2 regions of the Enterobacter pseudoroggenkampii genome follow, and region 2 is predicted to be linked to the other one. Evidence: predicted binding sites of a transcription regulator. Region 2 holds the regulator's gene; the other holds the start of a gene.

What was found. Region 2 encodes Fur, which represses iron uptake genes when iron is present. Its sites were predicted from a motif close to ATAATAATGAGAACNACTATCAA; they were not measured.
Region 1: the regulator Fur is predicted to act here: its motif matches at 2,389-2,411, upstream of ftnA (non-heme ferritin).

The regions. Positions count from the first base shown of each region.
Region 1 is NZ_JAPMLV010000001.1:2,084,871-2,089,082, forward strand. It holds gene OTG14_RS10230 (anaerobic C4-dicarboxylate transporter) at 1-1,290, shown strand, start outside; gene OTG14_RS10235 (DUF2766 family protein) at 1,333-1,584, opposite strand; gene azuC (stress response protein AzuC) at 1,692-1,775, opposite strand; gene yecR (YecR family lipoprotein) at 2,009-2,347, shown strand; gene ftnA (non-heme ferritin) at 2,552-3,049, shown strand; gene OTG14_RS10255 (hypothetical protein) at 3,086-3,427, opposite strand; gene tyrP (tyrosine transporter TyrP) at 3,644-4,212, shown strand, end outside.
Region 2 is NZ_JAPMLV010000001.1:409,912-414,123, forward strand. It holds gene chiP (chitoporin ChiP) at 121-1,518, shown strand; gene chiQ (ChiQ/YbfN family lipoprotein) at 1,566-1,895, shown strand; gene fur (ferric iron uptake transcriptional regulator) at 1,992-2,438, opposite strand; gene fldA (flavodoxin FldA) at 2,729-3,259, opposite strand; gene ybfE (LexA regulated protein) at 3,415-3,702, opposite strand; gene ybfF (esterase) at 3,831-4,212, opposite strand, start outside.

The DNA.
Region 1 (4,212 bases), 1.7 Mb from region 2:
TTCGGCGGTATGGGGCTCGGGTTAATTAGCGGTATTGGTCTTTTTATTTTATGTTTTGTCTTTGGTCTGCAACCGGGTAAGCCGCCGGTAGACGTTATGCTGACCATCCTCGCGGTGATTGGTTGTGCCGCTACGCTGCAGACTGCGGGTGGCCTCAACGTCATGATGCAGTTTGCTGAACGTCTGCTGCGCAAACACCCACAGCACATCACCCTGCTCGCCCCATTCACCACCTGGATGCTGACCTTTCTGTGCGGCACCGGGCATGTGGTCTATACCATGTTCCCCATCATTGCGGATATCGCCCTGAAAAAAGGGATCCGCCCCGAGCGCCCCATGGCCGTGGCATCGGTCGCGTCGCAGATGGCGATTACCGCCTCCCCCGTGTCCGTTGCCGTGGTGTCGCTGGTGTCTATCCTGGCGGCCCAGCATGGTATCGGCCACGCGTGGGGGATCCTGGAAATTCTCGCCGTGTCGGTTCCCGCTTCACTTTTCGGCGTAGCTATTGCTGCCCTGTGGAGTTTACGCCGCGGAAAAGATTTGGCGGATGACATGGAGTTTCAGGAAAAGCTGAAAGATCCTAAGCAGCGCGAGTTTATCTACGGTGGAACGGAGACGTTAATGAATCAGCGTTTCCCTAAACAGGCCTACTGGTCCACGTGGATTTTCTTTGCCGGTATTGCCGTGGTCGTTTTGCTGGGTGCGTTCCCTGAGCTGCGCCCCGCCTTTGAGCTGAAAGGCAAAATGACGGCGCTGTCGATGAACCTTGTTATTCAGATGATGATGTTAATTGCAGGGGCCGTGATGCTAATGGCCTGTAAGGTCAACGCGTCGGCGATTTCCAACGGCGCGGTGTTTAAGGCCGGTATGGTCGCGATCTTCTCGGTGTTCGGCGTGGCGTGGATGAGCGATACCTTTTTCCAGGCGCATCTCGACGAGTTAAAGCTGGCGCTGGAAGGCGTCGTGAAAAGCCACCCGTGGACGTATGCTATTGTGCTGTTTCTGGTGTCAAAACTGGTGAACAGCCAGGCGGCTGCGCTGACGGCCGTTGCGCCTATGGGCCTCATGCTCGGCATCGACCCGAAAATGCTGATCGCCTTTTTCCCTGCGTCATACGGCTATTTCGTCCTGCCGACCTACCCAAGTGATTTGGCCTGCATCGGCTTTGACCGTTCAGGCACCACCCGCATCGGCAAATTTATCATCAACCACAGCTTTATTCTGCCTGGGCTGATTGGGGTAAGCTGCGCGTGCGCGGCGAGCTACCTGCTGGTCCAGACGTTCTTCTGACAGTATCAAGGGGCGACACATGCCGTCGCCCATTTCCCGGTTTTAGTGGGATTCACCCTGCGGCGTGAATCGCAGTTCAATCAGCGCGATGGCTTTCTGGATCGCACGAAGCGTAACCGGATCGGCGGCAGCGGGATGGCTGGCGAAATCGATGTTTTTCAGCTGCGTAGACATCTTCTCGCGCACTTCAACCGGCGCAATCACGTCAAGAACATCAAGGATTTGTTTGATAACCAGCTGACAGGCGACAACGTCAGAGACCAGTTCCTGATCGGCGCTCAGGTTTTGTGACATGGGGTTTTCTCCTTATTTAAAGGCCGCCATAGTAGCAAAACACACCCCTGGCATCCTCCCTTCATCGCCTGCAGGTATAAAAAAACCCGCCGAAGCAGGTTTTTTTATCAGAACATGGCGCCCGGCGGCACGTCTTTGAAGGTGCGGCAGTAATTGGCCCACATACTTTTCAGGATTTTGCGCAGTTTCACGATGATGCTCCATTAACTTGTTATACAACTTTATTATCAACGTGCCTATAATATGACCACCATCACAAAAATCAACACTTTTGTGATGCGCATCACATTTATATCAGGGCATGGCCTGAAAGCGCTCACCGCGACCCGTTGCGAAGAGTGAGGGCAGATTGTCCGGCTATTCCAGCCATTGCAGCGGGCATCTGCGGGTACGATAACGTATTTCCATCCACTCAGAGCGAATCATGAAAAGAGTCATTGTAGCCGGTACAATCCTGCTGCTCGCGGGATGTACCATTAACCGCCAGGCTGAAGTCAGCAGCCTCGACGCGCCGAACGGCATCGTCCGCCTCGACTACGGCCAGGCTGCGCTGCAAAATGCGTATTCCGATGAGTATGTGAATAACGGCACGGCGGCAAAAGCGTGTCAGAGCATGGGTTATGCCACTGCCTCAGCCTATGGTCAGCCCATTAAAACCTGCACTCTGACCAGCGGCTCTTTGTGCCTGAACGAGAGCGTGACCATCCAGTATAAATGTATGGGTTACGCCGTTAATCCTAAGTCAACTAATCCGTGGTATTAATCGAAGCTGCCAGCGCATGCTGGCAGTTTATTTCATTACGAACAAAAATAATTCTCATTAATAAGTTATAAAAATCGCCAATGCGTTTTATTCCCATTCGTATTTTAAATAAATAAAATAAAGATTTTACGTTTTGCAAATAATTAAATAACAAATTATAGTGTCGCTCATTGTGAACCAGAAATAATAATCCGGAGCGTCACCATGCTGAAAACTGAAATGATCGACAAGCTCAACGCACAAATGAACCTTGAGCTTTTTTCATCCCTGCTCTACCAGCAGATGAGCGCCTGGTGCAGCTACCACAGTTTCGAGGGCGCTGCCGCGTTTCTGCGTCGTCACGCTCAGGAAGAGATGACCCACATGCAGCGTCTGTTTGATTATCTGACAGATACGGGCAGCCTGCCGCGCATTGAAACCGTGGCATCACCGTTCGCTGAGTATAATTCTCTTGATGAACTGTTCCGCGCCACCTACGAGCACGAGCAGCTTATCACGCAGAAAATTAACGAACTGGTTCATGCCGCGATGACCAGCCAGGATTATCCAACCTTTAATTTCCTGCAGTGGTACGTCGCTGAGCAACACGAAGAAGAGAAGCTGTTTAAATCCGTGCTGGATAAATTATCTCTGGTCGGGAAATCCGGCGAAGGTCTTTACTTTATCGATAAAGAACTCTCCACTCTTGATACGCAGAATTAATTTCAGCGCGGTGCCGGTTTCCGGCACCGCGTTAATTTACATACACCCCGCACAGCTGGTGCAACGCCAGTCATGGGGATTCACGGCCTGGTAAAAATAGCGGTAGCTGGACGTCTCCAGCGGAATACCCACCTCGAAAAACAGATCCGTTAACCAGTCGACATTCTCGATGATCCACTCATCTTCCTGTAAGCCTTGTGCAAAGGTTTCATCTTCAGGATCAATAACCGAATAGATTGCCCAGGTGCCCATATCCTTTTCGCGACGGGACTCGGGAAGGTTCAGGGGCTGATTCTGCCAGCTGATTATCCAGTGACCATGGCACAACAGGTTACCTCCCCGGCTCCATGCCGCGGTAAAGGGATTCTCCCCTGCCATAAGACCCTCACTTAATTTGATAATTTGTATTTATTGTTTACGTTACGCCGGAATGTCGCGCAGCAGTATTGCCCTTATGAGGTAGGCACAGGCCTGGGTCATTAATACGTAAAAAATTTTTTACACCACTTGTAACGGTGATTTGACGAGTAACGGCTTTTCCCTTACTCTGCGCCGCAGATTTTGTCGCGGTTAAGAAGCGTTGTAGAGGAAAGCGTGAAAAACAGAACTCTGGGAAGTATTTTTATCGTCGCCGGAACGACAATTGGCGCAGGAATGCTGGCAATGCCCCTGGCAGCCGCGGGCGTGGGATTTGGCATGACCCTGCTGCTGCTGGGAACGCTCTGGGCGCTGATGTGTTACACCGCACTGTTGCTGCTTGAGGTTTACCAGCACGTACCCGCCGACACCGGTCTGGGTTCGCTTGCGGCGCGCTATCTCGGACGCTACGGCCAGTGGATAACCGGCTTTAGCATGATGTTCCTGATGTACGCCCTGACCGCCGCCTATATCAGCGGTGCCGGTGAGCTCATCGCCTCCAGCGTCAACGACTGGTTTGGCTCTGACATTACCCCTGCGACGGGCGCCATCTTCTTTGCGCTCATCGGCGGCGGCGTGGTCTGCGTGGGCACATCGCTGGTCGATCTGTTTAACCGTTTTCTGTTCAGCGCTAAAATTCTCTTCCTGATTGTCATGCTGGTGCTGCTGGCGCCGCACGTGCACAAGGTTAACCTGCTGACGCTGCCGCTGGAAAAAGGGCTGGCGCTCTCCGCGATCCCGGTCAT
Region 2 (4,212 bases):
TCGCGAAAAATAACCTAAAGACGGTAGTTAATTCGAGGGTATTTAAAACTACCCCTGACCATTTGGTCTTTTTTATTTACGCCGTTTCAGGCGTTTTAATTCGTCAAAGAGGAATAATCTATGCGTACGTTCAGTGGCAAACGTAGTGCGCTGGCGCTGGCTATTGCCGGTGTGACAGCAATGTCGGGACTTGTGATTGCGCCAGAGGCAAAAGCAGCGGGTTTCATCGAAGATTCTACCCTCACGGGCGGTATTTATTACTGGCAGCGTGAGCGTGACCGTAAAGACGTCACTGAAGATAAATACAAAACCAACCTTTCTCACTCCACCTGGAACGCCAACCTGGACTTCCAGTCAGGCTATGCCGCGGATATGTTCGGTCTGGATATTGCTGCGTTTACCGCGATTGAAATGGCGGAAAACGGCGACAGCGGCCACCCGAACGAAATCGCCTTCTCCTCCAGCAACAAAGCCTATGATGAAGACTGGTCCGGGGATAAGAGCGGTATAAGCCTTTACAAAGCCGCGGCGAAATTTAAATACGGTCCGGTATGGGCGCGCGGCGGTTATATTCAGCCAACTGGCCAGACTCTGTTAGCGCCACACTGGAGCTTTATGCCGGGTACCTATCAGGGTGCGGAAGCGGGGGCTAACTTTGACTACGGTGATGCGGGTGCGTTGAGCTTCTCCTATATGTGGACCAACGAGTACAAAGCGCCTTGGCACATCGAGATGGACAAGTTCTACCAGAACGATAAAAAAACCAAAGTCGATTACCTGCACTCGCTGGGCGCGAAATACGACTTCAAAAACGATCTGGTGCTTGAAGCGGCATTTGGTCAGGCACAAGGCTATATCGATCAGTACTTTGCCAAGGCCAGCTATAAGTTTGATGTCGCGGGTAGCCCGCTGAGTACCAGCTACCAGTTCTACGGTACGCGCGATAAAGTCAGTAACGGTGGGGTCAATGACATTTATGACGGCACCGCGTGGCTGCAGGCACTCACCTTCGGCTACAAGGTTGGTCAGGTTGATTTGCGTCTGGAAGGCACATGGGTGAAGGCGGAAGGGCAGCAGGGCTACTTCCTGCAGCGTATGACTCCGACCTACGCCTCCTCCAACGGCCGTCTTGATATCTGGTGGGATAACCGCTCAGACTTCAACGCCGACGGCGAGAAAGCGGTCTTCTTCGGTGCAATGTACGACCTGAAAAACTGGAACCTGCCTGGCTGGGCGGTGGGCGCTTCTTACGCTTACGCCTGGGACGCAAAACCTGCCGATATGGCAACACCGGACGCATACTACGATCCCAACTATCGCCTGAAAGAGTCTTCCTACAGCCTGGATGCAATCTATACCCTGCAGGATGGCCGCGCGAAAGGCACGATGTTCAAACTGCACTTCACCCAGTATGACAACCACTCCGATATCCCGAGCTATGCGGGCGGTTACGGCAACATCTTCCAGGATGAACGTGACGTGAAATTCATGGTTATCGCCCCATTCACCATCTTCTGATAAACGCACTGGCGGGCTGAGTCCCGCCGGTATGGAGACTGTATATGATGAAAAAAATCGTAGTCGTCGCGTTGCTGGCATCAGGGCTGGTGGCGTGTGCGCAGACTCAGGCACCAAAAGAGGACTCCCGCCTGAAGGAGGCATATAGCGCCTGCATTAATACTGCGGAAGGTTCGCCGGAAAAAATTGAAGCCTGTCAGAGCGTGCTAAACGTGCTGAAGAAAGAGAAAGCGCATGAGCAGTTCGCGACGCAGGAAAATGTCCGCGTAATGGATTACCAGGCCTGTATCCAGGCGCGTAAAACCGGTAACGATCAGGAAGTGGCGAAGCGTTGCGACCAGATTTGGAAAGAAATTCGAAGCAATAACAGTAAGTAACTCGCTGTTATCATGCCCGGTGGCGCTGCGCCACCGGGCATTTTTTTAGGCAAAAAAAAGCCAACCTTACGGCTGGCTCAGAGTATGAACACTTGTTTATTTCGCGTCGTGCGCGTGGTCGTCTTCGCGGCAATCGCCTTCAGCACAATGACCGTAAAGGTACAGGCTGTGGTTGGTCAGGCGGATGCCATGACGCGCGGCGATTTCACGCTGGCGTGATTCGATGGAATCATCGCTGAATTCAATGACCTTGCCGCAATCGAGGCAGATCAGGTGATCGTGGTGCTGCTGCTGGGTCAGTTCGAAAACAGATTTACCGCCTTCGAAATTATGACGGGTAACAATGCCCGCGTCATCAAACTGGTTCAGCACGCGATAGACGGTAGCCAGCCCAATCTCTTCACCCATGTCGATAAGACGTTTATAAAGGTCTTCCGCACTGACATGGTGATTGTCTGGACCCTGAAGCACTTCAAGGATTTTTAACCGAGGAAGCGTAACTTTCAGGCCAGCCTTCTTTAATGCGGTATTGTTGTCAGTCATGCGGAATCTGTCCTGTTGCTAAACGATTCACTTCTGTAGGAAGTGACAGAAAATGCACCTGGGATAATGCGTCTCATTATAGAACTGCCATGGCTAAATGAAAACTGCAAGTCTCAGGCAAAATATGCTTATAAAAATGGGGTATCACCAACAAACTTGCTCAATGGAAAACCACATTTTATCAGGGAGACATTGTACAGGTCTGGGCGAAAAAGTTAAAAGATTGTAGCGATTAATTTAATCGGTTTGACCTGGGGCATGGGCGCAACCGCAGTTGCGCCGCGAAATAATCAGGCGTTCAGAATATCGTCCAGGTGCAGTTCTTCACGGATCTGCTTCACCCACTTCTCAACACGCTCGGCGGTCAGTTCTGGCTGACGGTCTTCGTCGATGGCCAGACCCACGAAGTGATCGTCATCGGCCAGGCCTTTAGACGCTTCGAAGTGGTAACCGGCGGTCGGCCAGTGGCCTACAATAACCGCGCCATTCGGCTCAATGATGTCGCGGATGGTGCCCAGCGCGTCACAGAAGTATTCGGCGTAGTCTTCCTGATCGCCACAGCCAAACAGGGCGACCAGCTTACCGTTGAAGTCGACTTCTTCCAGCGTCGGGAAGAAATCATCCCAGTCGCACTGGGCTTCACCGTAGTACCAGGTTGGGATACCCAGCAGCAAAATGTCATAGCCTTCCAGATCTTCTTTGCTGCTCTTGGCGATGTCATGCACATCAGCAACGTCTTTACCGAGCTGTTTTTGAATGTTTTTTGCGATATTTTCGGTATTGCCGGTATCACTGCCAAAGAAAATGCCGATGATTGCCATGAGTAAAATAACCTCTTGAAACTTAATAGTATGGTGGCGCAATTCGGCCACGGATAAGGGCAATAATAGCAGAACTGGCAACCCTGCGGAAACAGCTATCGCGCAGGACTGCACTCTGTGCTACATGAAAAGGGCGATAAAGGGGATTTTCAGACTTATGCCTGGCCGCGTAACGTTTCAAGCTGAGCGATCAACATCTCTTCAATGAGTTCACTGCGGCTGATATTTCGCGCGTCGGCCAGCTCGTTCAGCGCATCGACGGCGTCGGCGTTAAGCTTCAGTTCGACACGCTTAAGCCCACGATTTTTATCGCGTTTAAGCTGGTTGCGTTTATTGATACGCAGCTGTTCATCGCGCGAAAGCGGATTCGTCTTGGGTCGTCCCGGGCGACGCTCATTCGCGAACAGATCTAGTGTCGTACGGTCCGTTTGTTCTTTGGCCATGATTCTGAGACTTCGGGGGAAACACGCCGCCCTGCTAATGCCCGGGCGATAAGCGCGCCATCATACATCACCAAAAACGGCACGCCAACGACTGGACGCCTGCAGCCTTCCAGTCGCTCTCTTTTTAATCAATTTGCAGTATCAGCAAGATAGCGGCGAATGGCGCGCAGCACGGCGTCAGGTTTTTCCGCATGCACCCAGTGCCCGGCACCGGCAATAACGTGGGCGCGAGCCTGCGGGAACTGGGCCAGCAGCGTGTCGCGGTACGCGTCGGTTACGTAAGGTGAGTTTCCGCCGCGAATAAAGAGGGTAGGGTGCGGCCAGGCGGGGACGGTTTTCCAGCCCACGATGTTGTTGTACTGGTCCCAGAGCACCGGCACGTTAAAACGCCATTGCCCGTCAACAAACGACTTCAGCAGGAACTGCACGACGCCTTCTTCATCAAGATGCTCACGCATGACGGCAGCCGCCTGTTGGCGTGTCGCGACACCCGCTTCTGTGACCGCATTA